DNA from 3 places in the Microbacterium sp. 22303 genome. Region 2 is predicted to be linked to each of the others. Evidence: riboswitches for the same ligand, from Rfam matches in the RefSeq annotation. Region 2 holds a riboswitch; each other region holds the start of a gene.
The links. Region 2 has a riboswitch for thiamine pyrophosphate ahead of ACTJI8_RS15410 (ECF transporter S component). Riboswitches for the same ligand answer to the same signal wherever they lie in the genome.
Positions count from the first base shown of each region.

Region 1: linked by a shared signal. The riboswitch ahead of thiM (hydroxyethylthiazole kinase) and the one ahead of ACTJI8_RS15410 (ECF transporter S component) in region 2 are both predicted to bind thiamine pyrophosphate.
Region 3: linked by a shared signal. The riboswitch ahead of thiO (glycine oxidase ThiO) and the one ahead of ACTJI8_RS15410 (ECF transporter S component) in region 2 are both predicted to bind thiamine pyrophosphate.

Region 1 covers NZ_JBQEOQ010000006.1:5,427-14,910, reverse strand. The annotation lists gene ACTJI8_RS16135 (urease subunit alpha) at 1-1,289, shown strand, start outside; gene ACTJI8_RS16130 (urease accessory protein UreF) at 1,292-1,993, shown strand; gene ureG (urease accessory protein UreG) at 1,986-2,741, shown strand; gene ACTJI8_RS16120 (urease accessory protein UreD) at 2,738-3,481, shown strand; gene ACTJI8_RS16115 (HoxN/HupN/NixA family nickel/cobalt transporter) at 3,471-4,442, shown strand; TPP riboswitch at 4,499-4,592, shown strand; gene thiM (hydroxyethylthiazole kinase) at 4,583-5,449, shown strand; gene ACTJI8_RS16105 (bifunctional hydroxymethylpyrimidine kinase/phosphomethylpyrimidine kinase) at 5,446-7,653, shown strand; gene argC (N-acetyl-gamma-glutamyl-phosphate reductase) at 7,982-9,034, shown strand; gene argJ (bifunctional glutamate N-acetyltransferase/amino-acid acetyltransferase ArgJ) at 9,031-9,484, shown strand, end outside.
Region 2 covers NZ_JBQEOQ010000005.1:231,492-240,975, reverse strand. The annotation lists gene ACTJI8_RS15425 (ABC transporter ATP-binding protein) at 1-569, shown strand, start outside; gene ACTJI8_RS15420 (ABC transporter ATP-binding protein) at 680-2,881, shown strand; gene ACTJI8_RS15415 (D-alanyl-D-alanine carboxypeptidase) at 3,300-5,201, opposite strand; TPP riboswitch at 5,426-5,535, shown strand; gene ACTJI8_RS15410 (ECF transporter S component) at 5,531-6,181, shown strand; gene ACTJI8_RS15405 (ABC transporter ATP-binding protein) at 6,178-7,746, shown strand; gene ACTJI8_RS15400 (energy-coupling factor transporter transmembrane component T family protein) at 7,743-8,546, shown strand; gene ACTJI8_RS15395 (TetR/AcrR family transcriptional regulator) at 8,548-9,177, opposite strand; gene ACTJI8_RS15390 (MFS transporter) at 9,395-9,484, shown strand, end outside.
Region 3 covers NZ_JBQEOQ010000003.1:319,113-328,596, reverse strand. The annotation lists gene ACTJI8_RS11030 (TetR/AcrR family transcriptional regulator) at 1-87, opposite strand, end outside; gene ACTJI8_RS11025 (DUF4188 domain-containing protein) at 151-630, shown strand; gene ACTJI8_RS11020 (HupE/UreJ family protein) at 650-1,852, opposite strand; gene ACTJI8_RS11015 (DUF6882 domain-containing protein) at 1,878-2,609, opposite strand; TPP riboswitch at 2,703-2,803, shown strand; gene thiO (glycine oxidase ThiO) at 2,797-3,942, shown strand; gene thiS (sulfur carrier protein ThiS) at 4,054-4,314, shown strand; gene ACTJI8_RS11000 (thiazole synthase) at 4,428-5,168, shown strand; gene ACTJI8_RS10995 (ThiF family adenylyltransferase) at 5,165-6,394, shown strand; gene ACTJI8_RS10990 (HpcH/HpaI aldolase family protein) at 6,406-7,209, opposite strand; gene ACTJI8_RS10985 (2-keto-4-pentenoate hydratase) at 7,194-7,982, opposite strand; gene hpaD (3,4-dihydroxyphenylacetate 2,3-dioxygenase) at 7,979-9,142, opposite strand; gene hpaE (5-carboxymethyl-2-hydroxymuconate semialdehyde dehydrogenase) at 9,180-9,484, opposite strand, start outside.

The DNA of each region.
Region 1 (9,484 bases), on a different contig from region 2:
ACCTGCTCTCGCCGTCGCAGATCCACGAAGCTCTTGCGGTGGGGGTCACCACGATCGTCGGCGGCGGCACCGGCCCCTCCGAGGCGTCCAAGGCGACGACCGTCACCCCGGGGGCGTGGCACCTCGAGACGATGCACCGGTCGCTGGACCGCTTCCCGGTCAATGTGCTGCTGCTCGGCAAGGGCAGCACGGTCTCCCAGGAGGCGCTGCGCGAGCAGGCGCTCGCCGGTGCCGCGGGATACAAGATCCACGAGGACTGGGGGGCCACGCCGGCCGCGATCGACGCGGCGCTGACGGCCGCCGAGGAGTGGGGCCTGCAGGTCGCGCTGCACTCCGACTCGCTCAACGAGACGGGCTATGTGCAGTCCACCATCGACGCCATCGGCGGGCGCGGCATCCATGCGTTTCACGTCGAGGGCGCCGGCGGCGGTCATGCTCCGGACATCCTCGCGATCGCGTCGCTGCCCAACGTGCTGCCCGGATCGACCAACCCGACGCTGCCGCACACCGTGAACACCGTGGCCGAGCACCTCGACATGCTCATGGTGTGCCACCATCTCAATCCGGCCGTGCCGGAGGATCTGGCGTTCGCGGAATCCCGGATCCGGGCCACGACGATCGCCGCCGAGGACATCCTGCACGATATGGGGGCGCTCTCGGTCACGTCCTCCGACGCCCAGGCGATGGGGCGGATCGGCGAGGTCATCACCCGCACCTGGCAGGTCGCGCACGTCATGAAGCACCGTCGCGGGCGGCTGAGCGAGAGCCTGCCCGCCGACAACGAGCGGGCCCGGCGATACGTCGCCAAGTACACGATCAACCCGGCCATCGGGCACGGGATCGACCACGAGGTCGGATCCGTCGAGGTCGGCAAGCTCGCCGATCTCGTGCTGTGGGATCCGCGCTTCTTCGGCGTGCGCCCCGAGGTCGTCATCAAGGGCGGCGGCCTGGTCTGGGGCGCGCTGGGGGATCCGAACGCGTCCATCCCGACGCCACAGCCGGTCCTGATGCGCCCCGCCTTCCTGGACGCGATCGGCGCCGATCTGTCCGTGACGTTCGTCTCGCCCGCCGCGCTCGCCGACGGTCTCCAAGAGCGTCTGGGCCTGCGCCGCCGGCTCGCCGCGGTGCGGAGCACCCGGGCGGTCACGAAGGCGGATCTGAAGAACAACGACGCCCTCCCGCGGATCGACATCCGTCCCGACACGTTCGCGATCTCGATCGACGGCGAGACCGTGGTGCCCGCCCCTGTGGATCGGCTTCCGCTCGCCCAGCTGTACGCGATGTTCTGATCATGATCGCTCCGGCACACCTGTCGACGCGCCCCGCGTCGCTCACCGTCGCGATGCTGCTTGCCGACGGCCGGCTGCCGTCGGGCGGGCACGCGCATTCGGCCGGTCTCGAGCCCGCACTTCTCGCGGGCATGTCCGCGGAGGAGGTACCGGCGTACCTCGTCGGGCGGGCGCGGACCACGAGCCTCGTGGAAGCCGGGACGGCGGTCGTCGCACGGCACCGGCTGCGTGACGCCTCGTCTGATCCGGGGCTCGACGAGATCGTCGATCACTGGGCGGCGCGCACCCCCAGCGCGGCGCAGCGTGAGGCGTCCCGGCTCCTCGGACGAGGTGTTCTGCGCCTGGCTGCACGGCTCTGGCCCGATGCCGAGGCCGTGCGGGCATGCGTCGAGCTGACAGCCCCGCCGAGGCCGGTGGTCGTCGGCGCGATCGCCGCGGTGACCGACATGGATCCGCGTGACCTGGTCCGGGTCTTCGTCTACGAGGACGCGCAGACCGCCGCAGCGGCTCTGCTCAAGCTCGCTCCGACCGACCCCGCGGTGCCCGTCGGCTGGGTCCTCGCCGCGTGCACCGCAGTCGAGGAGTTCGTCGACGCCGTCGCCGAACTGACCGATCCCGCCGGCATCCCCGCCGGCAGTGCCCCTCACTCCGAGGGCTGGGCGGAAGCCCACGCCCTCACGAACCGGAGGTTGTTCCGTGCCTGATTCCCTCGTTCCCCGTGCTCTCCGCCTCGGCATCGCCGGCCCCGTCGGGGTGGGCAAGTCCACCCTCATCGCAACGGCGTGCCGCGCTCTCGCGGACGAGATCGCGCTCGGCGTGATCACGAACGACATCTACACCGACGAGGATGCGCGCTTCCTCCGCTCCGCCGGCGTGCTGGATCCGGACCGGATCCGCGCGGTGGAGACCGGAGCCTGCCCGCACACCGCGATCCGCGACGACGTGACCGCGAACCTGCTCGCCGTCGAGGATATCGAGCGCGACTTCGCGCCGCTGGATGTCGTGATCATCGAGTCCGGCGGTGACAACCTGACGGCGACGTTCTCGCCGGCGCTCGTGGACGCCCAGATCTTCGTGCTCGACGTCGCCGGGGGCGGGGATGTCGCGCGCAAGGGCGGCCCGGGGATCGCCCGCGCCGACCTGCTCGTGGTGAACAAGACCGACCTCGCCCCGTACGTCGGCGTCGACGTGGCGCAGATGGTGCATGACGCGTCGGACGCCCGGGATGGCAGAGAGGTGCTCGCGCTCTCGCGCACCGACCCGGACTCCGTGGCGCGGCTCAAGGGCTGGGTCCTGGATATGCTCGCCGCGTACCGCTCCGGCGCGCATGAGCCCCAGGATCCGGGCCCGATGGCGCCGCATTTCCACGCCGACGACAGCGAGGCCGGCGGGTACGTGCACAGCCACGATGACGGTGCGGTGCACGTGCACGCGCACGCGGAATCCCGGTGACGGACGCCGTCACCGCATCGATCACGGTCGTCCAGGTCGCAGCCGGTGCCGATCGTGCCCGCGTCGTGCTGCGCTCCGGCGCGATCGCCGCACGCATCCTCGAACGCCGGCCGCGCTACGCCCGCGTCGGGCTCGTCGCCGCGGGAGCGCTCCTGCTCGGGGGCGATGCCGTCGACCTGCGCATCTCGGTCGGCGCGGACTGCACGCTCGAGCTGGAGGACATCGGCGGCACCGTCGCCTATGACGGTGAGGGCAGACGCGCCTCGTGGACGGCGCGCATCGAGATCGGCGACCGCGGGATCTGCACGTGGCACGGCCAGCCCTTCGTCATCGCCGACGGCGCCGACGTCGACCGTCGCACGGACGCGGAGCTCGGCGACGGTGCGGCGCTGCTGCTGCGCGAGACGCTCATCCTGGGCCGTGTCGGGGAGCGCGGGGGCGCGATCCGGGCGCGCACGGGGGTCACGGTGCAGGGCGCGCCCGTGCTGATCGAGCACCTGGACGTGGACGGGCGCTTCCCGATCCCCGGAGTCCTCGGTGCCGACCGCGTGCTCGACAGCGTGGTCCTGATCGGGCGTGAGTCCGCGGAGCAGGATCCCCCCTGGCGCACGAGCGGGATGGCTGTGCTGCGCCCCGAGCGCGGTGGGCTGGTGGTGCGATCGGTCGTCGACGCTGCCCATCTCGGCGATCTCGCGACCGGGTGGGGCGCGCTGCGGGAGGAGCTGATCCATGAGGCCTAGCCCGACCGCGTACGTCGTCGCTGCGCTGCACGTTCTCGGATGGGGTGCGCTGCTGCTGTCCGCGGGATCTCCGCTCGGCATCGGGCTGGGGGTCACCGCGTATCTGCTCGGACTCCGGCACGCGTTCGACGCCGACCACATCGCCGCGATCGACAACACGACGCGGCAGCTCCTCGCGCGCGGACGCCCGGCACGGGGCGTGGGCCTGTGGTTCTCCCTCGGCCACGCGAGCGTCGTCTCAGTCCTCTGTGTGCTGCTGGCGTTCGGCGTCGGCGCGCTCGCCGCGGGAATCTCGGATCCGGACTCGCCGCTGCAGGTCTGGACGGGAGTCATCGGTCCGGTCGTGTCGGGCGTCTTCCTGCTCGTCATCGCGGGGGCGAACATCCTCGCCCTGCGCCGCCGTCGCCGGCCCGGCGATCATCGGCACGGCGGTCCCGCATGGGCGCTGGTGGGCCGGCTCAACGCCGTGATCGACCGGCCGTCGCGGATGTACGTCGTGGGGCTGCTGTTCGGTCTGGGCTTCGACACGGCGACGGAGATCGGTCTGCTGGCCCTCGCGGGCTCCGCAGCGTCCCGTGCCGTGCCGTGGTGGATGATCCTGATCCTCCCGGTGCTGTTCGCCGCGGGCATGTCGCTGCTGGACTCCGCTCAGGGGGCGATGTCGCGGCGCGCATACTCGTGGGGCTCGACCGGACGCGAGCGGGCGATGCGGCGCTACGACCTGCTGGTGACGGGCGTGTCGATCGTCGTCGCGCTCGTGATCGGCGTCGCCGAGCTCGCGGGGGTGGCGCTGCGGAGCCTGCCGCACCCGAGTGGCTTCGCGCGCGCCGTGGGCGAGCTCGATCTGAACGCGCTCGGGTTCGTCCTGACCGGGCTGCTGATCGTCTTCTGGGCGGCCGCCGCGGCGTGGGCCGGCGTCGTGAACGGGCAGCGGTCCGCAGAGCGGTCCCCGCTGGACTGACCGCGCCTTCGCCGCGCGCGAGGCGTGCCAGGCGAAGGCGCCTGGCTAGACTGGCCCGCAGTGACACGGGGTGCCGCATCCGCGGCTGAGATCACACCCGTCGAACCTGATCTAGGTCGTACTAGCGAAGGGATGTCGCGATGAACGCGCGTCTGGAATTGTCGTCCGAGTCCACGGTGGAATCCGCCGCGGACCTTCTCACGCAGCTGCGGGCGGAGCCCCCGCTCGTGCAGTGCATCACGAATTCGGTCGTGACCGGCTTCACGGCGAACGTGCTGCTCGCGCTCGGCGCGGCTCCCGCGATGGTGGACATCACGGGCGAGGCCGGCATGTTCGCCGCGATCTCGTCCGGGCTCCTGGTGAACCTCGGCACGCCCACGCCCGAGCAGCGCTCGGCGAGCCTCGAGGCCATCGGCGGTGCGCGCACGGCGGGGACGCCGTGGGTGCTGGATCCGGTCGCGGTCGGCGCGCTGCCGGTGCGCACCGCGCTGGCGCAGGACCTGCTCGCGCTGCGTCCCACCCTCATCCGCGGCAACGCGTCGGAGATCCTCGCCCTCGCCGGCCGCAGCCAGGGCGGGCGCGGCATGGATGCCCTGGACGGCACCGAGGCGGCGGCCGACGCGGCCCGCGAACTGGCCCGGAGCACCGGCGGAGCGGTGGCCGTATCGGGCCCCGTCGACCTCCTCGTCGACGCCGAGCACGAGATCCGGATCGCGAACGGCGATGCCCTGCTCACCCGTGTCACAGGGGGCGGCTGCGCGCTGGGTGCGGTGATGGCCGCCTTCCTCGGGGCTGCGCGGCAGACCGGCGACAGCCCTCTGGTCGCCGCCTCTGCGGCCACCCTCGTCTACACGCTGGCCGCCGAGGACGCCGCCTCCCGATCCGACGGTCCCGGATCCTTCGCCGTCGCCCTGCTCGACGCGCTCGCGGCGATCCGGCCGGAGTCCCTCACGGCGCGCGCACGCGTCGAGGCCGTGGCGATCGAGACGGCCGAGGCCACGGCATGACGCTCGCAGACGTCGCCACCGCGCCGCGCCCCGCCGGCACCCGCGAGGCGACCTCGCGGCGAAGGCTGACGGCGGAAGACCTTGCGCTCTACCTCGTCACGGACCCCGTGCTGAGCGGTGCACGCGGAGTGCCCGCCGTGGTCGACGCCGCCGTGGCGGGCGGTGTCCGGATCGTGCAGCTGCGCGACAAGGACGCCGATGACGCCGCGATCGTGGAGCAGCTCGTCGAGCTCTCCGAGGTCATCGCGGGGCGGGCGCTGCTCGTCGTCGATGATCGGCTCGACGCCGTCGTGGAGGCGCGGCGCCGCGGCGCGCGCGTGGACGGCATCCACATCGGCCAGTCGGACGTGTCGCCCCTCGTCGCCCGTTCGGTGCTCGGCCCCGATGCGATCGTCGGCCTCACGGCGAACCAGCCGGCGCACCTCGAAGCCGCGACGGCGCTGCCGGCCGGCACCGTCGACTACCTGGGTGTGGGAGTGATCCACCCCACGACCACCAAGCGCAACCACCCGCCGGAGCTGGGCGTGGCCGGATTCGCCGCGTTCGCCGTGGCCAGCTCGTTGCCGTGCGTCGCGATCGGCGGCATCGGCCGTGAGGATGTGGCCGCCCTGCGTGCGGCGGGCGCGGCCGGCGTCGCCGTGGTGTCCGCATTGTGCGCGGCCCCGGATCCTCGGGACGCGGCGCGCACGCTGCTGCGGGCCTGGGGTGCGGGCGGCGTGCCGCGGGTGCTCTCGATCGCCGGCAGCGACCCCTCCGGGGGCGCGGGAATCCAGGCGGATCTCAAGGCGATCGCCGCGAACGGCGGTTACGGCATGGCCGCGATCACCGCTCTGACGGCGCAGAACACCCGCGGCGTCCGGGCCGTGCACGTCCCGCCCGCCTCATTCCTGCGCGCCCAGCTCGACGCGATCGGCGACGACGTGCGGGTCGACGCCGTGAAGATCGGAATGCTCGCAGAGGCCGCGGTCATCGCGGAGGTCGAATCGTGGCTGCGAGCGCACCGCCCGCCCACGGTCGTGCTGGATCCGGTCATGGTCGCCACCAGCGGGGACCGGCTGCTGGACACCGAAGCGGAGCAGGCCCTGCGCGCGCTGCTGCCGCTGGCCGACCTCCTCACTCCGAACCTCCCCGAACTGGCCGTCCTCGTACGGGAGCCTGCGGCGACGAGCTGGACGGGCGCCCTCGGCCAGGCGCAGCGGCTCGCGGCGGCGACCGGTGCGCTGGTGCTCGTGAAGGGCGGGCATCTCGGCGGCGACGAGGCGCCCGACGCGCTCGTCGGTCCCTCGGGGCCGGTACGCGAGTATCCCGGCTCCCGCATTCGCACCGCGAGCACCCACGGCACAGGATGCTCGCTCTCCGCCGGGCTCGCGACCCGCCGGGCTGCCGATCTCGACTGGCGCGATGCGGTGGCCGAGGTGCGGTCGTGGCTGCGCGAATCGATCGCCGCCGGCGCCGGGCTGCAGGTCGGATCCGGTCACGGTCCGATCAGCCACTTCGCCGGGCTGTGGCGGCGCGGGGGACTGGCCGCCGTCCCTGAGGCGGAGACCGTCGCCTCGGACTGGTGGGAGGCGATCGCGCCCATCCGGGACGCGATCGACGAGCTGCCGTTCCTGCGCCGGATGGTGGACGGATCCCTCTCGGCGGCCGCGTTCCGCTGGTATCTGGCGCAGGACGCGTTGTACCTGCGCGAGTACGCGCGCACCCTGGCCGAGGCGGCCCGCCTCGCGCCGACTCCTGAGGAGCAGGCGTTCTGGGCGCACTCGGCAGAGCAGGCGGTGATCGTGGAGCTGGAGCTGCACGCGAGCAGGATCTCTCCCGACGGGGTGGGGGCCGACACGTTCCGGGCCGAGCCCGCCCCGGCGACCGTCGCCTATCTCGACCACCTCCGCGGTGCCGCGTTCGATGCCGACTACGGCGTGCTGATCGCGGCCCTGCTGCCCTGCTTCTGGCTGTACTCCGATGTGGGCGCCAGACTGCACGCCGCTGCCAGCAGCGACCCGTCGCGCCCCTTCGCCGAGCACCCCTTCAAGGACTGGCTCGACGAGTACGCGGATCCGGGGTTCGCCGACGCGACGGCGAGGGCGATCCGGTTCGTCACCGCGCGCGCGGCCGCCGCGGATGCGGCCACGCGCGAGCGGATGCGGGTCGCGTTCGTGCGCTCGAGCGAGCACGAGCGGGCCTTCTTCGCCGCGCCCGCTCTCTGAGCGAGCGCAGCGCGACGGGTGGCGGCGGCCGGGTGTCGCCGCCACCCGCGACCGGGCTCGATGACGCGCGAAGGCGCCCTCGATTTGGAGGAGAGCGCCACCCCGCGCTATCGTCGCCGCATGCTTCCGGCTCCGCACACGACCACCCTCACGGGTGCGGTCGTGGTGCGTCGACGCCGTTCGGGCGACCGCCGACTCTAGGCGACCCCGCGCTCCCGCGTCGTTCGCGGTCGAGTGCCGGCGTCGCCGCCTCCGGCCCCGCATCGCACTCCTGTCCCGCGCCGTCTTCTTGGGCGTCGCCGGCAGACCCGACCGTTAAGGTGGAAGCATGACGTATTCCGTCGCCGTCTCCGGCGCATCCGGTTATGCGGGCGGCGAGATCCTTCGCCTGCTCGCGAACCATCCCGACGTCGAGATCCGCACCGTCACGGCGCACTCGAACGCCGGACAGAAGCTCTCCGAGCATCAGCCGCATCTGCGCTCGCTCGCGCACCTCACCCTGCAGGACACGACGCCGGAGATCCTCGCCGGCCACGACATCGTGTTCCTCGCCCTGCCGCACGGCCAGTCCGGTCAGTACACCGACGCCCTCGGCGAGGTCCCGCTCGTGATCGATGCGGGAGCCGACCACAGACTCACCTCCGAGGCCGCGTGGGACGCGTTCTACGGCGGGGACTTCCACGAGCCGTGGGCCTACGGCGTCCCCGAGTTGCCGGTGAACGGCGTCAAGCAGCGCGAGCACCTCCGCGGCGCCAGCCGCATCGCGGCCCCCGGCTGCAACGCGTCCACGGTGAGCCTGAGCCTCGCCCCCGGCGTCGCGGCGGGCGTGATCGACCCGTCCGACATCGTGACCGTGCTCGCCGTCGGCCCATCCGGTGCCGGCAAGAGCCTCAAGACCCATCTGCTGGGCAGTGAGATCCTCGGATCCGCCAATCCGTACGCCGTCGGCGGCACGCACCGGCACATCCCCGAGATCCGTCAGGCTCTCGCCGCCGCGTCGGGAGTGGCGCCCGAGGGGATCCGGATCTCGTTCACCCCGGTCATCGTGCCGATGGCCCGCGGGATCCTCGCGACCTCGACGGCCCCGATCGTCCCAGGCGCCACCGACGCGCAGATCCGCGAGGCCTGGCAGAGCGCCTATGGCGACGAGGTCTTCGTGCAGCTGCTGCCGGAGGGATCCGTCCCTCGCACCGCCGACGTGCTCGGCGCCAACACGGCGCTCATCGGCCTCGCGATCGATCGCGCCGCGAACCGCGTCGTCGTCGTCACCGCCGTCGACAACCTCGTCAAGGGCACGGCGGGAGCCGCCATCCAGTCCATGAACATCGCGCTCGGTCTCGCCGAGACCACGGCGCTCAGCATCAACGGAGTCGCCCCATGAGCGTGACCGCACCCCAGGGATTCGAGGCGGCCGGCGTCGTCGCGGGTCTCAAGTCCACCGGAAGGCCCGATGTGGCCCTCGTCGTGAACCGCGGCCCGCGGAAGGTCGGCGCCGCGGTGTTCACCAGCAACCGCGCCAAGGCGAACCCGATCATCTGGTCGCAGGAGGTGGTGAAGGACGGCGTCGTCGAGGCCGTCGTGCTGAACTCCGGTGGTGCGAACTGCTTCACGGGCCCGTTCGGGTTCCAGACCAGCCATCTCACGGCGGAGCGCGCCGCAGAGCTGCTGGGGGTGAGCGCCGGCGACGTGGTGGTCTGCTCCACCGGGCTGATCGGCACCGGGGACGAGGTCTTCCGCGGCAAGGTGCTCGCGGGCGTCGAGGCCGGCGTCGCGCAGCTGAGCGCCGACGGCGGACAGGCCGCCGCCGAGGCGATCATGACCACCGACACCG
Region 2 (9,484 bases):
TCACGGGGGGCGCCGTCGTCGTCGGCGGCACCGACGTGCGCAAGGCCGATGTCGACGCGTTGTGGAAGAGCATCGGACTCGTGCCGCAGCGCCCGTTCCTGTTCAGCGGGACGATCGCGTCCAACCTGCGCTACGGGCGTGAGGAGGCGACCGACGAGGAACTGTGGGCCGCGCTCGAGATCGCGCAGGCGAAGGACTTCGTCTCGGAGATGCCCGACGGGCTGGACTCGACCATCGCCCAGGGCGGAACGAACGTGTCCGGCGGTCAGCGCCAGCGGCTCGCGATCGCTCGCGCGATCGTCCACCAGCCCGAGATCCTCGTCTTCGACGACTCGTTCTCGGCGCTCGACCTGACCACCGACGCCCGGCTGCGCCAGGCGCTGTGGCGCGAGCTGCCGCACGTGACCAAGATCGTGGTCGCGCAGCGCGTCTCGACCATCACCGATGCCGACCGCATCGTCGTGCTGGAGGGCGGGACGATGGTGGCCGCGGGCACGCACGAGCAACTGCTCGAGACGAGCGACACCTATAGAGAGATCGTCGAGTCGCAGCTGGGGGTGGACGCATGAGCCCTTCGACAAGCTCAGGGACCGAGGGCGTGGACAAGAAGGCCGCACGCGCCGAGCGCATGGCGCAACGCCGGGCGAAGTACGCCGGCGGATCGACGGCGACCGTCGAGATGACCGACGCCGAGAAGCTGGAGGCCGAGCAGGCCGAGAAGGCGCGCCAGCAGGGCGGCGGGATGTTCGACGGGCCCGCCCCGGGCAAGGCGAACCAGTTCGGCCCGAGCTTCAAGCGGATGATCGGGCTGCTCAAGCCCAGCGCTGTATGGTTCGTGCTGGTCTCGATCTTCGGAGCGCTCGGCGTCGTGCTCGCCGTGGCCGCACCGAAGGTGCTCGGCAACGCGACCAACATCATCTACGAGGGCTTCACCTCTCTGCAGCTCGCCAAACCGCAGAACGGCTTCCCCGGCTTCCCGGAGGGCATGTCCCAGGCGCAGGTGGTCGAGCAGCTGCGCGCCGCGAAGCAGAACCAGTTCGCGGACATGGTGGCCGCGTTCGGGCCGTTCAGGGTCGGCGACGGGATCGACTTCGAGCAGTTGCGCTGGGTGATCACCGCGGTGCTCGCGATCTACGTCGGATCCGCTCTGCTGAGCTGGATCCAGGGGTACGTCATCAACGTCATCATGGTGCGCACGATGTGGCGCCTGCGTGAGGATGTCGAGGCGAAGATCAACCGCCTGCCGCTGTCGTACTTCGACAAGGTGCAGCGCGGAGAGCTGATCTCCCGCGTCACGAACGACATCGACAACATCACGCAGACCATGCAGCAATCGCTGTCCGGCGCGCTCACGTCGGTGCTCACCGTGGTCGGCGTCCTGATCATGATGTTCTCGATCTCCTGGCAGCTGGCCCTCGTCGCCCTCGTGGCGCTGCCGCTCATGGCCGTGATCTTCGGCGTCATCGGACCGCGTTCGCAGAAGGCGTTCGGGATCCAGTGGAAGAAGGTCGGCCGCCTGAACGCGCGCGTCGAGGAGGCCTTCTCCGGTCACGCGCTGGTCAAGGTGTTCGGCCGCGAGAAGGACGCGCTGGACAAGTTCCAGGTCGAGAACGAGGAGCTCTACCAGGCCGCGTTCAAGGCCCAGTTCCTGTCCGGGCTGATGATGCCGGCCATGACCTTCATCGGCAGCCTGACCTACGTCGGCCTCGCCGTGCTCGGCGGCCTCATGGTCGCCAGCGGTCAGCTGCGGCTCGGCGACGTGCAGGCGTTCATCCAGTACTCGCAGCAGTTCACCCAGCCGCTCAGCGAGCTGGGCGGCATGGCGGCGGTCGTGCAGTCCGGCACGGCCTCGGCTGAGCGCGTCTTCGAGCTGCTGGATGCGGAGGAGCAGGATCCCGACACCGAGGACGCACCGACCGTCACCGACGGCAAGGGCGTCATCGAGTTCGAGCACGTCGCGTTCTCGTACACCGAGGACCGCCCGCTCATCACGGATCTGTCGTTCCAGGTGGAGCCGGGTCAGACGGTCGCGATCGTCGGCCCGACCGGCGCGGGCAAGACCACACTGGTGAACCTCATCATGCGGTTCTACGAGCTCAGCGGCGGTCGGATCCTGCTCGACGGGCAGGACATCGCCCAGATGGAGCGTTCCGACCTGCGCTCCCGCACCGGCATGGTGCTGCAGGATCCGTGGCTGTTCGCGGGCACGATCCGGGAGAACATCCGCTACGGACGCTCGACCGCGACCGACGACGAGGTCATCGACGCCGCCAAGGCGACCTACGTCGACCGCTTCGTGCACGCCCTCCCCGAGGGCTACGAGACGAAGCTCGACGAGGACGCCTCGAACGTCTCGGCCGGTGAGCGTCAGCTGATCACGATCGCGCGCGCGTTCGTCGCACAGCCGTCGATCCTCATCCTGGACGAGGCCACGTCGGCCGTCGACACCCGCACCGAGCTGCTGCTGCAGCACGCGATGGCGGCGCTGCGGCATGGGCGCACGTCGTTCGTGATCGCGCACCGTCTGTCCACGATCCGCGACGCCGACCTCATCCTGGTGATGGAGCACGGCGACATCGTGGAGAAGGGCACGCACGAGGAGCTCATCGCGGCCGAGGGCGCGTACTGGCGGCTGTACCAGTCGCAGTTCGAGCAGGCCGCGAGCGATACCGATGCCGACCAGGCTCTCGTCACCGGAACCGTCACGGTGCCGACCGACGGATCCGTCGCGTCGGTCCCTGAGCTTGTCGAAGGGGCCGAGGCCGGCGGGGCCGCCGTCGCCGGGGCGGGGACCGCTCCTGTCGCTGTGGCCGAGCGGGTCATCGAATCGGCCGAGCGGCCGGACGGCCCGTCGATCGAGTTCGGCGACGACCGGGTCTGAACCGTCCCCCTCGATGAGAGCGCCGTCGTCCTGTTCGCAGGGCGGCGGCGCTTTCGCGTTGCCGGATTGCGCCGTACATTGTGCGCCGTGCACCGGGGTTGGCGTCGGGGCCGGGGTCAGCGGCAGGGACGGGTGCTGCCGAAGTCTCAGTCGAAGTCTCAGTCGAGGGCGGATTCGGGGTCGCGGCGGGGCGCGGCCGTAGTCTCAGCCGTCGCAGCGGCGGGCCCGCGCCCGTGTGTTCAGGTCGCACTTTCTGCTCTGCCGAGGCCGGTTTCAGAGCAGAAAGTGCGACCTGAGCGGATCCAGTGCGACCTGAGCGGATCCAGTGCGACCTGAGCGGATCCAACGCGACCCGGACCGACCGGCTGCGACAGGGTCATACTCGCCCAACGACCGTTGCCGGTCGGATCCGGGATCCCTACTTCGTGAGTCCGAACAGCTCGAGTGGATGGGTGAGGCGCCACCAGAGGCTGGGGCCGTGCAGGGCGGTGCGCAGTTCCAGCGGCACCGAGGCGGAATCCAGCGGACCCTTCAGGCTGAGCGTTCCCGCCTTCTCGCCGGCCTTCCACTGGTCACCGAGCGAGAACTTGGTGGTCGCGGTGGCCGAGGCGCCGTTCCACAGCACGACCCGGCCGTCTTCGGCCGCGACGACCTGGGTGGTCTCGCCCCACGCCGTGTCGACGGTGCCCAGCGTCGCACCCTTGCCGACGGTCTGCGGCTGGTCCTTCAGCGCCGCCTCGATGCCGGCGTACAGGGCTCGTGAGGCATCGACCCGGCCCTGATCGCTGTCCTGCCCGAGGGCGGCGACGTAGATTCGCACGATGGTGTCGCTGTCGGAGACGTCCTTTGCCGAGAGCAGGTTGTAGCGAGTGTCGTCCCCATCGCCGATCGTGCCGGTCTTGATGCCGACGATGCCGGCGTCGTCGATGAGGCCGTTGGTGTTCTTCACGACGCCCGCGCCGGGTAGTTCGACGCTCTTCTGCTTCACGATCCCGGCGATCACCGGGTTCTTCTCGGCGATCTGGCCGAGCTGGATGAGCGCGCGCGGGGTTGCGACGTTGCCGAAGTCGAAACCGGAGGGCGTGACGACCGTGATGTCGCCGAGGTCGTGCTGGCTCAGCCATTGGTTGGCGGCGGCGGCGTAGTTCTCCTCCGTACCCCAGACCTCGCGGGCGAGCCGGTCGGCGTAGTTGTTCGCGGAGCCGAGCAGGATCCCCTCGTAGAGCTGGTACTGGGTGAGGGATCCGTCCACAGGCACGTCGAGCGCGGACTGATCCTGCCTCAGGTAACTCAGGTAGTCGTCGCTGTCGGCCTGGGTGAATGCGAACGAAGGACCCTGCTCGCCGGGCTTGAGCGGAAGCTTGTCGAGCGAGACGAGCACGGTCACCAGCTTCGTGATGCTGGCCATCGGTACCTGCTGCTCGGCCGAGGCGATCGCGCCGATGCCCTCGACGCCCACGGCGGCGCTGCCCGTGGCAGGCCAGGCCGCAGCCGCCGCAGGGGCGGCGGCCGGCTGGAACTCGACCGCGGAGGCGACGGGCTGCACGGCGTTCAGCGGCCAGAGCGCGGTCGTGGCGCCGTACGCCACGATCACGGCGAGCACTCCGACGAACGGCAGCAGCACGCCGGGCCGGACGAGGGTTCGGTGCGGGGCGTCGTCGAGCAATGACCGGGAGGGAGCCGTCGCGGCGGCCGTACCGGCGCCCACCCGGGCCACGTCCACCCAGGTGAGAGCGGCGGTCGGGGTACGGTCGGGGCCGCGGACCAGCCCTGCGGAGGGCAGCGGTCGCACGGGGGCGACGGGGGTCCGGTCGGCATCGGTGCCGGCGGCTGCCTGCGGCACGGAGGCTGGTTCGGTAACGGCGGTCCGACCTGCGCCGATGGCGGGGACGAGGGGCGTCGGCTCGACGATCGGATCCTCCGGCAGCGCGGGCGGCGTCGACTCCGACGTTACGGCCGGCGCCGACGTTACGGCCGGTGCCGACAGGGCGGGCGGTGCGATCTCGATGGCCGGATCCTTCTCGGCGACCGCCGACTCAGAGGTCGCAGCCGACCCGGAGGGAACCGCATCCGTCGCTCCTCCGAACAGCGATGCGGAGGGGGTCGACTCGGGTGCGGGGAACAGCGGTGCGGCGGGAGGGACGTCCTGCGCGGGGAACAGCGACGCGGATCCGCTCCGCTCCGGCGTCGTCGAGAACAGTCCAGCCGGCTCGACCGCGGTCTCGTCGATCTCCGTTTCGGTGCCCTCTGCATCGAGTGCGTCGGTGTCGACGATCTCCGGATCGACCTGGGCGGCCCCCGGACCGTCGTCATTGTTCACCCCCCTACCGTATCGGGCGCCCCTGTCAACAGCGGGTATCCTGCGCGTTCGGGCGGTCCGGGAGGCCGGGGCGATCGTGACGCGGTCAGGGCGATCCGCCCGCTCTCCACCGCCGCAGGATGACCCTCCGCGCGGACCGAGGGCATCCGGCGACAGCGCAGGGGATGGGCTGCGTCGCACCACGACGAGGCGGTCGCCGCCGCTTCCTCACGGCGCTAGAATGGGCGGATCACCACGGGAGTCCGGCGAGCCGGGCTGAGAGGGAGCGAATCGCGCTTCGACCGTCGAACCTGATCCGGATCATGCCGGCGCAGGGAGGAGTTTCCATGATGCACACATCCGTCCGCGCGTCCGAGACGAACGCAGACAGCACGCAGAGCCGGGGCCTCGGCCGTCCGGGACTCTGGCGCTGGCGCGTCGTCGACATCGTCGTCGCCAGCGTGATCGCCGTCGCGTGCGCCGGCGTCTTCCTGCTGTGGGACATCGTCCACGTGGGGCCGAGCGCCCTGCTCACCCCGCTGCTTCCCGGTCTGCAGGAACTGCTCGCCGGCCCGTGGCTGCTCGCCGGAGTGCTCGGCGGTCTCATCATCCGCAAGCCCGGTGCGGCGCTGTACACCGAGCTCGTCGCCGCGGTGATCGAGTCGCTCGTCGGCAACCAGTGGGGCCCGCTGACGATCGTGTCGGGGCTCGTGCAGGGCCTCGGCGCCGAACTCGTGTTCCTGGTCTTCCTGTACGCCTCGTGGCGGCTGCCCGTCGCGCTGCTCGCGGGAGCCGCCGCCGGTCTCGCCTGCGGCATCAACGACCTGATCCTGTGGTACCCCGGATCCGGGACCCTGTTCATCACGGTCGCGCTGATCTCCGCCACGGTGTCGGGCCTGATCGTCGCGGGCCTCGGCGGGTGGCTCATCACGCGGGGCCTCGCCGCGACGGGCGCCCTCAGCCGCTTCGCCTCCGGGCGTTCCGCGGCTGCGCGGGTGTGAGCGCGGCACGGCCAGGAACGCCCGCGCGGCTCGAAGCGCACGGCTGGGGCTGGCGCTACGCCACTCGGCGTCGCTGGGCGATCCGTCACGCCTCCGTTCAGATCGAGCCGGGGGAGCGCGTGCTGCTGCTCGGCGCTTCCGGATCGGGCAAGTCGACCCTCCTGCAGGGCCTCGGCGGCGTGCTCGGCGGCGCCGACGAGGGCGAGGCCGAGGGAGCGCTGCTCGTCGACGGGGTCCCGGCGGACCGCGCCCGCGGCAGGGTGGGGATGGTGCTTCAGGATCCGGACACGCAGACGATCCTGGCTCGCGTGGGCGACGACGTCGCCTTCGCGTGCGAGAACCTCGGAGTTCCGCGGGCGGAGATCTGGCCGCGTGTGGACGCAGCCCTCGCCGCCGTCGGGCTGGACCTGCCCCTCGATCGGCCGACCTCGGCGCTGTCCGGCGGGCAGAAGCAGCGGCTCGCGCTCGCCGGCGTGCTCGCGATGCGTCCGGGGGCGATCCTGCTCGATGAGCCGACGGCGAACCTGGATCCCGCCGGCGTCGCCGAGGTGCGTCGCGCGGTCGGCTCGGCGCTGGACGCCACCGGGGCGACCCTGGTGGTGATCGAGCATCGCATCGACGTGTGGATCGACCTCGTCGATCGCGTGATCGTGCTCGGCACGACGGACGACACGACGGTCGTGATCGCGGATGGCGACCCGCGCGCCGTGCTGGAGCAGCGTGCCGACGAGCTCGCCGCGATGGGCGTGTGGGTGCCGGGCATCGACGTCGCGGCGCGGGCCAGAGCGCTGGTCCGCGCGCCGTCGCCGTCACCGGAGGCGCCCACCGGACCCGTCTCCGGACTGCCATGCCGTGGTCCGGGTGGCGCGGGCGGCGAGCGCGGCGCGGGCGGCGACGGCGGCGAGGAACTGCTCCGCGCCGACGGTCTCGTGGTCGGCCGCGCGAAGGGGATCCCGGTCGCCGGACCGTTCGACCTCGTGGTCCGCGCCGGCGAGGTGCTCGGGATCACGGGTCCGAACGGCGCAGGCAAGTCCACGCTCGGGCTCACCCTCGCCGGTCTCATCCCGCCCCAGCGCGGACGGGTGCGCGCCACTGCGGCCCTGCACGCGGACGCCTCGGGGACGGATCCGATCTCGTGGTCGTCGCGGGAATTGCTCACGCGCATCGGCACCGTGCTGCAGAGCCCCGAGCATCAGCTGCTGGCGAGCACGGTGCGCGACGAGCTCTCGATCGGGCCCCGCGCGCTGCGCCTGCCCGATGCCGAGATCGAGGCCCGCGTGACCGAGCTGCTGGGAAGGCTCCGCCTCGACGCGCTCGCGGCGGCGAACCCGTACACGCTCTCCGGCGGTGAGAAGCGCCGGCTGACGGTCGCTGCGGCCCTCGCCACCAGGCCCCGTGTGCTGGTGCTCGACGAGCCGACGTTCGGGCAGGACGCCCGCACCTGGGCGGAACTGGTCGCCATCATCGCCGAGGTGCGCGACGCGGGCACCGCGGTGATCGCGATCTCGCACGACGAGGACGTGCTGCGGGCTCTGGGTGCGCGGCGACTGGAGGTCGGCGCATGACCCTGGCCCTGCCCGACATCCGTGCGGTCCGCCCCGGACCGATCGCGCCGCGCAGCGCGCTGGCGAAGCTCGCCGCCGCGCTGCTGATCACGCTGCCGCTGATCCTCTCGGTCGACGCCCTCTCCGCGCTCACCGCTCTGGTGCTCTCGATCCCGCTGCTGCTCTGGTGCGGTCTCAGCGCGCGCGAGTTCTGGCTGCGCACCGCGGTGCTCTGGATCGCGGCGCCGCTCAGCGCCGTGACCATCGCGCTGTACGGCCAGGCGAGCGGAGCCGTGCTGTTCGACTGGTTCGTGGTGCACGTCACCGAGGGGTCGCTCACACTCGCCCTGGCGACGGGGCTGCGGGTGCTCGCGATCGGGCTCCCCGCGGTGGCCTTGTTCGCGACGGTGGATCCGACGGACCTGGCGGACGGCCTCGCGCAACGCCTGCGGCTGCCGGCCCGCTTCGTGATCGGCGCGCTGGCCGGCATGCGCATGCTCGGCCTGCTCGCCGAGGACTGGCGTTCGCTCGCGCTGGCCCGGCGGGCACGCGGCGTCGCGGATCAGGGCCGGATCCGACGGGGGATCGGCATGGCGTTCGCGCTTTTCGTGCTGGCGGTGCGGCGCGGATCCTCACTCGCCATGGCGATGGAGGCGCGGGGTTTCGGCGCGCACGATCTGCCGCCGCGCACGTGGGCGCGTGCGGCGCCGTGGACCCGCGCCGACACCGTGCTGGTCGCGCTGGGCGCCCTCATCCCGGCGATCGCGATCACGGTCGCCGTCGCCGGCGGGACGTGGCACCTGATCCTCGGACCGTCCTGAGTCAGGGCCTCCGCGGGCCTGCCTCGTCCCCGAGGGGCACCACGAGCAGCTCCTCGATGCGGCGGCGCAGGGCCTCGGCCATGTCGACCGAACCGGGGTCGAGCAGCCACTGCAGCTGCAGGCCGTCCATGAGGGCGGTGAGTTCCGCCGCGGCGCGGTCCTCGTCGACGTGCGGGGCGAGGTGGCCCGCCGCGCGGGCGTCGCGCAGGGCCTTGGCCGTGCCGGACCTGATCCGCTGGTAGCGCCGCACGAAGTAGTCGTGCGCGGGGTGCGCGGGGTCGGCGGCCTCGGCGGAGAGCACGGCGTACAGGGCGATGATCCCACCCACCTCGGTGTTGTGCCGGGCGAGGTCCACCATGCCGCGCAGGATCCCGATGCCGTCCTGGCCCTGCGAGCCATTGCGCCGGAACCGTTCGCGATCCTCCAGATCCCTGGTCTCCAGCACCGCCTCCATGAGCGATTCCTTGGTGGGGAAGTGATGGGCCAGACCCGCGCGGGAGATCTCGCAGACCTGCGCGATCTCGAGCATCGTGGCGCTGTTGAAGCCGACGCGTCCGAACAGCGCGGTCGCGGCCGCGATGATCCGCTCCCGCCGGGCGCGGCCCGTGGTGTATCCGCGTTCGGTCGTCATCGGTGTCCCATCGTATGCGTCGGCGGGCATCGGCGGGGGTTGCGCTGACACCGGATCCGCGGCTGGATCCGCAGCCGAAGGCGCCTGAGATGCCTGCGGAACAAAAACCTACACTTGTGCCGGTATTCATGCTAGCTTCGATCAACCGGCTCCGAGGACGCGTCGAGCGCCTTCGTCGGCCCGACCCGATCCCACCGCTCGCCCCCAAGGACTGACAATGACGTCGACAACATCCGACACGCCCGAAGAGCTGCGCCCGCCCATCACCGAGACCACGTTCGTGGCGACCGCCTCCGGCGAGGACGAC
Region 3 (9,484 bases), on a different contig from region 2:
CTCAGGCCCGTCGCGGTCGATCATCGCCGAGGCGACCTCGATGAGCCGGGAACGCAGGTTCGCATCGTGGGTGATGGGTCTTGCCATGGACGCGACTCTACCGTAACGTCGTTCTGTAACGACGTTCTATAACAACGTTCGAAAGGAGCGATGATGGGTCGGCAGGTCTTTCCCGGCCGGTACACGGCCGTCGTGGATCGCAGTGACATCACGGTCTTCGTGATCGGGATGCGTGCGAACAAGTGGTGGCAGCTGGGCCGCGTGCAGCGCGTGGCGCGGCAGATGCCGAAGATGCTCCGCCATCTCGCGCAGCATCCGGAGACAGGCATGCTCGGCTGCGAGAGCTGGCTGGGCCGTACGACGATCCTGCTCTCGTACTGGGAGAGCCCGGAGCACCTGCAGCGCTTCGCCGCGGATCGCGACGCTCCGCACCTGCAGCCCTGGCGCGACTTCATGCGCACGCTGCTCGGATCCGGCAGTGTCGGGGTCTGGCACGAGACCTACCAGGTCCCGGCGGGGGAGATGGAGGCGATCTACGCCGACATGCCGCTCTTCGGGCTCGCCGCGGCCACGGCCCACGGGCCCGTCGGTGCGGGGAGGAACACAGCGCGTCAGCGGCTCGGCCGCTGACGGCGTCGCCCTCGGCGGCTCAGGGGGTTCCCGGCAGGCCGAGGACCCGCATCGCGAACCAGAGCAGGCCGAACAGGAGCACCACGGCGGTGACGACGATGCCCAGCACGGTCGCCGTGCGGGGCATGCGGCGGCGCAGCAGCAGGAGCGGCGGGAAGACCACGAGGATGACGGCCAGCTGCACCGCCTCGATGCCCAGGTTGAACACGAGCAGCGACCACAGCAGCGTCCAGGACCACGGCTCGTCGATCTTCAGCGCGGTCGCGAAGCCGAGCCCGTGCACGAGGCCGAAACCGAACACGATCCCGAGTCGCACGAGCGAGGCCGAGCGGGACGGCGGCGGCGCCGGCTCGCCTCGTCGTCGCGCCGCGCGTCGGAGCCGCTCCTCCCAGAGATGCCAGCCCGCGACGGCGGCGATCGACAGCGCGATGGCGGGCTCGACCAGATTCGCACCGATGTGCACGAGCCCGAGCGCGGCGAGCAGCAGCGTGATCGAGTGCGCGAGGGTGAAGCAGGTCGCGGCGAGGACCACGTCGCGCAGCCGGCGCGAGCTGATGATGAGCGCGATGAGGAACAGGATGTGGTCGATCCCGGTCAGCAGGTGCTCGGCGCCGAGCAGGAAGAACTCGGCGAAGCGCGCGGTCCAGGGCTGCGCCGTCGAGAACTGCGGGTGCGCGGCGTCGAGGGCGGCGCTGCCGCTGCGGCCGTCGATCGCGTACGTCACGATCGTCTTGGTGTCCCTGACCATGCCCTCGGCGTCGGGGAACAGCGTGCTGTGCACGACCAACGCGCCGCCGTGGCCGGCCGCGCACGCATAGCGGATCCCGAAACGGGCGTAATCGGTCGCGTCCCTGGTGTGGAACACCGCGGGGACGTCAGGATGCGGTGCACAGACCGAGCCGCCGTCGACCGCAACGGTGAATCGTTTCGTGGTGTACGCGAGGATGGCGGCGGCGTGGTCGGCGAGCACCTGGTTCTCCGCGCCCGGCCGAGGGTGCTCGACGGCAGTGGCGAAGAGCGCGGGGTCGTCCTGCGCCTTGGCGGCGGACGCGCTGAGCAGCTCGTACTGGAGGTCGAACTCGACCCGGACATCGCTCGGGCCGGTCGCGGTGAGGTCGGCATACGCGACCGTTGTCACATGCGCCCAGGCCGGGGCGGCGGACAGCAGCAGCGCGGCGACGGTGACCGCGAGGGCCACCGCGACGCGCGAGGCCGAACGCATCTCCGGGTGCTTCGCAGCGCCCGGATCAGGCCTGCGGGGCCTGCCCGAGCTGCGACTCGATGCCCGCGATCCGGGCGTACTCGTCGAAGCGGAACGTGGCGCTGCCGCTCGCATCGCTGACGACCGCCGCCGAGTACGCCTCATCGGCCCACTGCATGTTCCAGCCGGCGAGCCGGGCCAGATCCCACACGGAGGAGCGCGCGTCGGAGAGCGTCAGCTCGGACAGGATCCGAGGCAGGGCGACGACGGCGTCGGCGACCGTGAGCGGCGGAAGGGCTGCGTCCAGCAGGAACACGGCGCGCGTGCCGCTGCCGACCGGGGCGGAGTAGTACGGCGAGCGTCCGGTGATCTCCTCGGCGATCGCGCCGACCTGATGCGCGGCGCCGGCGATCCAGCCGTCCAGGTCCGCGTCGATCTCGGCCGGGAACGGCAGCTCCGGATTGGACAGCGCATCGATCGAATAGGTCGTGCCGTAGTCGCGGAGGCCGGCGACGGACGGATCGGATCCGCCCTGCGGGTGCGCCCAGGCCCACATCAGCGAACGGGGTCCCGGGGCGATCGTGGCGACGAGCGATGCCCGCGCGACGAGCTGGCGGCTCGGATCGGTCTCCGACGTGAAGGTGAGGGTGCCCGCTGCAAGGTCGACGTCCCAGCGGTGCTCGCCCAGGGCGGCGGTCGCGGTGACCAGCTGGTCCTGGCGGAGGGCGGCGAACAGCGCGGCGCGGTCGGCGAGGGGCGCGAGGGCGGGGAACGTCATGCCCTCATCCTGCCGCGCAGGCCTATGAATGCGCCAGTCGCGCCGTCACGGAGGCGGCATCGGTGCATCACCGTCGTCACGACCCCCTAGGGTGGAGGGGTCCGCGGGAGCCCAGAGGGGCTGAGAGGGCCACGTGCCGACCGCTGAACCTGATACGGGTCATACCGTCGTAGGAAAGGGCACAGCCATGCGCATCATCGTCGTCGGCGCCGGGATCATCGGCCTCGCCAGCGCTTCCGAACTGCTTCGCCGCGGTCACGAGGTGACCGTGTTCGACCCTCTCCCCGCCGCGGGGGCGAGCCGCGCCGCCGCGGGAATGCTCGCTCCGACCACCGAGCTCACCTGGGGCCAGGACGTCCTGCATCCGCTGCTGGCAGAGGCGGCGGCGCGCTACCCGGCCTTCGTCAGCGCACTCGAGGAGCGCACCGGGCTCGGCACGGGCCACCGCCGTACCGCCACTCTGGCGCTCGGCGTCGACGCCGCCGACCGGGCGACGCTCGCAGAGCTCGCCGCGCTGGGTGGCGGCGCCGTGCGGCGGATCACCGGATCGGAGGCGCGGGAGCTCGAGCCCGCGCTCGCCCCGGCCGTGTCCGGGGGACTGCTCGTCTCCGAGGACCATCAGGTCGACCCTCGCCGGGTCACTGCCGCGCTGCTCGCCGAGCTCGGCTCGCGGGTGCGTCTGGAGGCGGTGGCCGCCGTCGAACGGGAGGCCGGCTCCGGGCGTGCGACCGGAGTGCGATCCGCGTCCGGCGAACGGGCGCCCGCCGACGAGGTGCTCGTGGCCGCGGGCCTGGGGGCGGCGCGGATCGGCGGAGTGCCGCGGCTGCCGCTGCGTCCGGTGTGGGGCGACATCCTGCGCCTGCGGGTGCCGGACGGGATCCGCCCGCTGCTCACCCACACGGTCCGCGGGCTGGTGCGGGGCTCCGCCGTGTACCTCGTGCCCCGCGAGGACGGCGAGCTCGTGCTCGGCGCCACCGTGCGCGAGGGCGGCGTCGAGGGAGTGCAGGCCGGTGGCGTGCTCGCGCTGCTGCGCGACGCGGAGCGGATCGTGCCCGGCATCGCGGAGTGCGAGGTCGTCGAGGTTCTCGCTCGGGCTCGCCCGGGCAGCCCCGACGCGGTGCCGCTGCTCGGCCGTGTCGCGCCCGGGCTGGTCGTCGCCACCGGGTTCGACCGGCATGGCGTGCTGCTGACGCCGTTGGCCGCTGAGCTCGGTGCGGACCTGGTCGAAGGGCGAGATGTCGCCCCGGCCTTCTCGGCGGCGCTGGATCCGTTCCGCTTCGGCGGCACCGGCGTGGCGGATGCCACCGTCGCCTCTGCTCTCAGCGTCGCCTGAACACCTCGTCCGTCGTGCGCCCGGACCTCGCCGTGCACTCGGCGCCCCGCGCCTCGCCGGTGCCTCTGCAGGTCCCCTCCCGCGTATCCCGCATCCTCCGAAGAAAGGCCGATGATGACCGACACCTCCATTGCCCCCACGATCCGGCTGAACGGCGCCCCGCGTGCCGTCGCGGCCGGATCGTCTCTGCTCGACCTGGTGGCGCAGGTCACCGGGCGCGAGCTCCGCGCCGACGGCGCGCGCGCCGACGGCGGACGTCTCGGCGTCGCCGCGGCGATCGCCGGCTCCGTCGTGCCTCGCACCGGCTGGTCCGTGCGCACTCTCGCCGATGGCGACGAGGTCGAGGTCGTCACCGCGGTGCAGGGCGGCTGACCGTCATGACCGCGATCGACACCACCCGCGCGCGTCCCGACCTCGCTGCGGACCTGCCCGCGGAGACGGATCCGTTCCTCGTCGCGGGGGAGCGGTTCTCCTCCCGTCTCATCATGGGGACGGGAGGCGCGACCAGCCTCGCACTGCTGGAGCAGGCGCTCCTGGCCTCGGGCACCGAGATCACCACCGTCGCGATCCGCCGGTTCTCCCCGGAGGGACGCGACTCCGTGTTCGCGCTGCTGGAGCGGCTGGGCGTGCGCGCCCTGCCGAACACCGCCGGCTGCTACACCGCCCGCGACGCCGTGCTGACCGCGCAGCTGGCCCGCGACGCGCTCGAGACCGATTGGGTCAAGCTCGAGGTGATCGCCGACGAGGAGACGCTGCTGCCGGATCCGGTGGAGCTGTTCCGGGCCGCGGAGGAGCTCGCCGCCGATGGTTTCCGCGTGTTCGCCTACACGAACGACGACCCCGCACTGGCTCGCCGTCTGGAAGACGTGGGCGTCGCCGCGGTGATGCCCGCCGGGTCGCCGATCGGCAGCGGTCTGGGCATCCTGAACCCGCACAACATCGCGACGATCGTGGACCGCGCGGGGGTGCCGATCGTGCTCGACGCCGGGGTCGGCACCGCGTCGGACGCCGCGTTGGCCATGGAGCTCGGCGTGGACGCGGTGCTGCTCGCGAGCGCCGTCACCCGCGCGCACGACCCCGCGGCGATGGCGAGGGCGATGCGCGCCGCCGTCGAGGCGGGGCGGCTGGCGCGCGCGGCGGGGCGGATCCCGAAGCGACCGCTCGCCCTCGCCTCGTCCGGCGCCGAGGGGCTCATCGCACGCCGCCCGTCGGAGGCGGACCTGTGACGCCGGCCGCCGTCGGCGCCGCCGTCGCGGACGATGTGGTCGGGTCGGCTGATGCGGTTGGGCCGGCTGCGCTGCCACCCCTGGTGGAGCCAGGCCCCGAATTGCCTCCGGCGCGGGCCGCGCGGTTCGCCCGGCACCTCGCCCTCCCGGGGGTCGGCGTGGAAGGGCAGCGCCGCATCGCCGCCGCCCGCGTGCTGGTGATCGGCGCCGGCGGATTGGGCGCCCCCGCGATCCAGTACCTCGCCGCGGCCGGCATCGGCCGGATCACCGTGGTCGACGACGACCGGGTGGAGCGCACCAACCTGCAGCGACAGGTGCTGCACACCGAGAGCGATGTCGGTCGCCCCAAGGCCGAATCGGCGCGGGAAGCCGTGGCGGCTCGGGACGCCGTGGTGCAGGTGGTCGCACGGGTCGAACGGCTCGGTCCGGACAATGTGCTGGCGCTCTTCGCGGCGCACGATCTCGTGCTCGACGGCAGCGACAACTTCGCCACCCGGTACCTCTGCAACGACGCGGCGGAGCTCACCGGCACCCCCGTGGTGTGGGCCGGGATCCTGCGCTTCGCCGGCCAGATGAGCGTGTTCTGGCCCGGTCGCGGGCCGATGCTCCGGGATCTGTTCCCCGAGCTTCCCGATGACGAGTCCCTCGACTGCGCGACCGGAGGCGTGTTCGGCGCGCTCTGCGGCGTGGTCGGATCGGCGATGGCCGTGGAGGCCCTCAAGCTCGTCTGCGGGATCGGCGAGCCGCTCGTCGGACGGCTCGCCCGGTACGACGCGCTCACTGCGAGATGGGACGAGCTGCGTTTCGCGGCGGATCCGGACCGCCCGCGAGCGACCGGGCTCGAGGCGGTCGCAGATGCGTGTCGCGCGGCGGCGGCGCTGCCGGAGGATCGCCTCGAGGACATCTCCGCGGGCGAGGTGGGCGTGCGCCTGCGCGCCGGGGCGGGCGGTCTCGTCGTGGTCGACGTGCGCACGTCCACGGAGCGGGCGGCGGCGTCGATCCCGGGATCCTTGCATGTGCCGCTCGGCCGCATCCTCGCCGACGGCTGGCCTGCGCTCGCCGCGGGGCTGGGCGAGGCCGCCGCGGACGGACGCGACATCGTCGTCACCTGTCAGTCCGGGATCCGCTCGGCCCGTGCGATCGACGCGCTGCGATCGACCGCTCCGGAAGGCACCCCGCTGCGCAACCTCGCCGGCGGTATGGCGGCCTGGGGCGTTCCGCTTTGAAACGGATCGGGTCAGTAGCTGGCGGCGGGGCCCGCCTCCGGGGCCGGGAGGAAGCGGGTCGCGAGGGCCTCGGAGGCGCGGGCGAGCAGAGCCACGTCTGCCCCGACGGCGACGAACGCGGCACCCGCGGCGATGTATGCATCGGCGGCGACCGGGTCGAACGCGTTCACCCCGACCGGCTTTCCGGCTGCGGCCACCGCACGGAACACGTGCTCGACCGCGGCGACGACGTCGGGGTGCGTCTGCTGTCCGAGCAGCCCCATCGACGCCGCCAGATCCGAGGGGCCGACGAACACGGCGTCCACGCCGTCGACGGCGGCGATCTCGGCGGCCGCGTCCACGCCCGCCGTGGTCTCGATCTGCACGGTCAGGGACACGTGCTGCGCTGCGTCGCCGAGGTAGCCCGCGACGCGGTTCCAGCGGGCGCTGCGGGCCAGGGCGGATCCGACGCCGCGGACGCCCGCGGGCGGGTACCTGGTGGCCGCGACCGCGGCGCGGGCCTCATCGGCGGAGGAGACCATGGGGACGATGATGTTCTGCGCGCCCAGGTCGAGCACCTGCTTGATGATCACCGGGTCGTTCCACGGCACGCGCACGAGCGGCGTGATCGGGTAGGCGGCAGCAGCCTGCAGCTGCGTCTGGAGCGAGTCGAGCGTGTTGGCCGAGTGCTCTCCGTCGATCAGCAGCCAGTCCAGTCCGGATCCGGCGGCGATCTCGGTGACGAGAGGACTGCCGGTGCACGCCCAGATGCCGATCAGCGCGCGGTCCGAGGAGGCCAGGTGCTCGCGGAAGGTCGGATTCAGACGAAGCGGCATTCGATCGTTCCCATCGGTCCGTAGTCGCACAGCACCTCGTCGCCGCGCGCCACCCACATCGGGCGCGTGAACGATCCTGCCAGGATGATCTCTCCTGCCTCCAGACGCGCGCCGTGCTGGTGGAACTTGTTCGCCAGCCAGGCGACGCCGGTGGCGGGGTGGCCCAGGACTCCGGCGGCGACGCCGGTCTCCTCGATCTCGCCGTTGCGCGAGAGCACGCCGGGCACCCAGCGCAGGTCGATCTCGTCGGGGCGCTTGTGCACGGTTCCGAGCACCATCGCACCGTAGGCGGCGTTGTCGCTGATCGTGTCGACGATCGTGCGGCCGTCGAGCTCGATGTGCGAGTTCAGCACCTCGAGCGCGGGGACGGCGTAGTCGATCGCGGCGAGGGCGTCCTCGAGCGTGCAGTCCGGACCCTCCAGCGGCTGCTTGAGCACGAAGGCGAGCTCCACCTCGATGCGCACATTCGAGAAGTGATCGACGGGGATCTCGGATCCGGACGGGTACACGGTGTCGTCGAACATGACGCCGTAGTCGGGCTCGGTGATGCCCGTGGCCTGCTGCATCGCCTTCGAGGTGAGCCCGATCTTGCGGCCGACCAGCGTGCGGCCCGCGGCCACCTGCGCGTCGCGCCAGACGCCCTGGATCGCATAGGAGTCCTCGACCGTCGCCTCCGGATGCCGTGCCGTGATCCGCGGGATCACGCCGTGCGTGCGGTCGGCCTCGGCGAGCTCTGCAGCGAGCGCGGTGATGGTGGATTCGGGCAGGCTCATAGCTGGTGGCCGAGCTTGTATTCGCCCTGCTTCCACTCCGGCATGGCCTCCTCGTCGGCGGGACGGGTGTAGCTGAACCCGTCGGCGCCGATCGTGACGGCCATCTCGCTGGAGTCGGTGCGGGCGACGACCGGCTGCGGGTTGCCGTCCAGGTCGAGCACGAGCGACGCGTCGGTGTACCAGGACGGCACGACGGGGTTGCCCCACCAGTCGCGGCGCTGGTTGTCGTGCACGTCCCACGTGATGACCGGGTTGTCCGGGTCGCCCGTGTAGTAGTCCTGCGTGTAGACCTCGACGCGGTGGCCGTCGGGGTCGCGCAGGTACAGGTAGAACGCGTTCGACACGCCGTGACGGCCGGGACCGCGCTCGATCGCATCGGAGCGGCGCAGCGCCCCGAGCTTGTCGCAGATCGCGAGGATGTTGTGCTTCTCGTGCGTCGCGAAGCACACGTGGTGCATCCGCGGGCCATCACCGCCGGTCATGGCGGTGTCGTGCACGGTGGGCTTGCGGCGCATCCACGCGGCGTAGACCGTGCCCGCGTCGTCCTGAATGTCCTCCGTGACGCGGAAGCCGAGGTCCTGCATGTACTTCACGGCGCGCGGCACGTCGGGCGTGACCTGATTGAAGTGGTCCAGGCGCACGAGCTCGCCCGGGATGTGCAGGTCGTAGCGCCAGCTCATCCGCTCGACGTGGTCGGTCTGGTAGAAGAACTCGTACGGGAAGCCCAGCGGATCCACGACCCGCACCGAGTCGCCGATGCCCTTCACGAAGCCGGACGGCGAGCGGCGCACGTCGCAGCCGAGCTCGGTGTAGAACGCGACGGCGAGGTCGAGGTCCTCGGGCGTCCGCACACGGTAGGAGAAGGCGGCGACCGCCGCGACCGGGCCCTTGCGCAGCACGAGGTTGTGGTGGATGAACTCCTCCGTGGAGCGGAGGTAGATCGCCTCGTCGTCCTCCTCGGTCACGTACAGCCCGAGCACGTCGACGTAGAACACCCGCGACGCGGCCAGGTCGGTGACGACGAGTTCCATGTACGCGCAGCGGAGCACGTCCGGCGGCGGGGAGGAGGGGGTGGCGACCGGGTTGTCGGTCGTGATGGGCGCCTCCTGGCTGGTGAAGAAGCCCGAGGAGGTGAGCGTCATGTCTGCACGATTGGTCATGTCAGCGTCCTTGCGTGATGAGAGGTTCGGGATCCGGTCAGCGGGGATCCGGGTCGTCGAGATCCTGCTCGGCGGGCGTCCCCGAGCCCGTCGAAGGGTCCTGCTTGCCGAACACCGGGTTGTGCGGGGCGCCGAGCGTGATGTGCACGCTCTGCTGGTCGGTGTAGAAGTCGATCGAGCGGTAGCCGCCTTCGTGCCCGAGGCCCGACGCCTTCACACCGCCGAACGGCGTGCGCAGGTCGCGCACGTTGTTCGAGTTCAGCCAGACCATGCCGGCCTCGACGGCACCCGCGAAGTTGTGCGCGCGCTTGAGGTCGTTGGTCCAGATGTACGCGGCGAGGC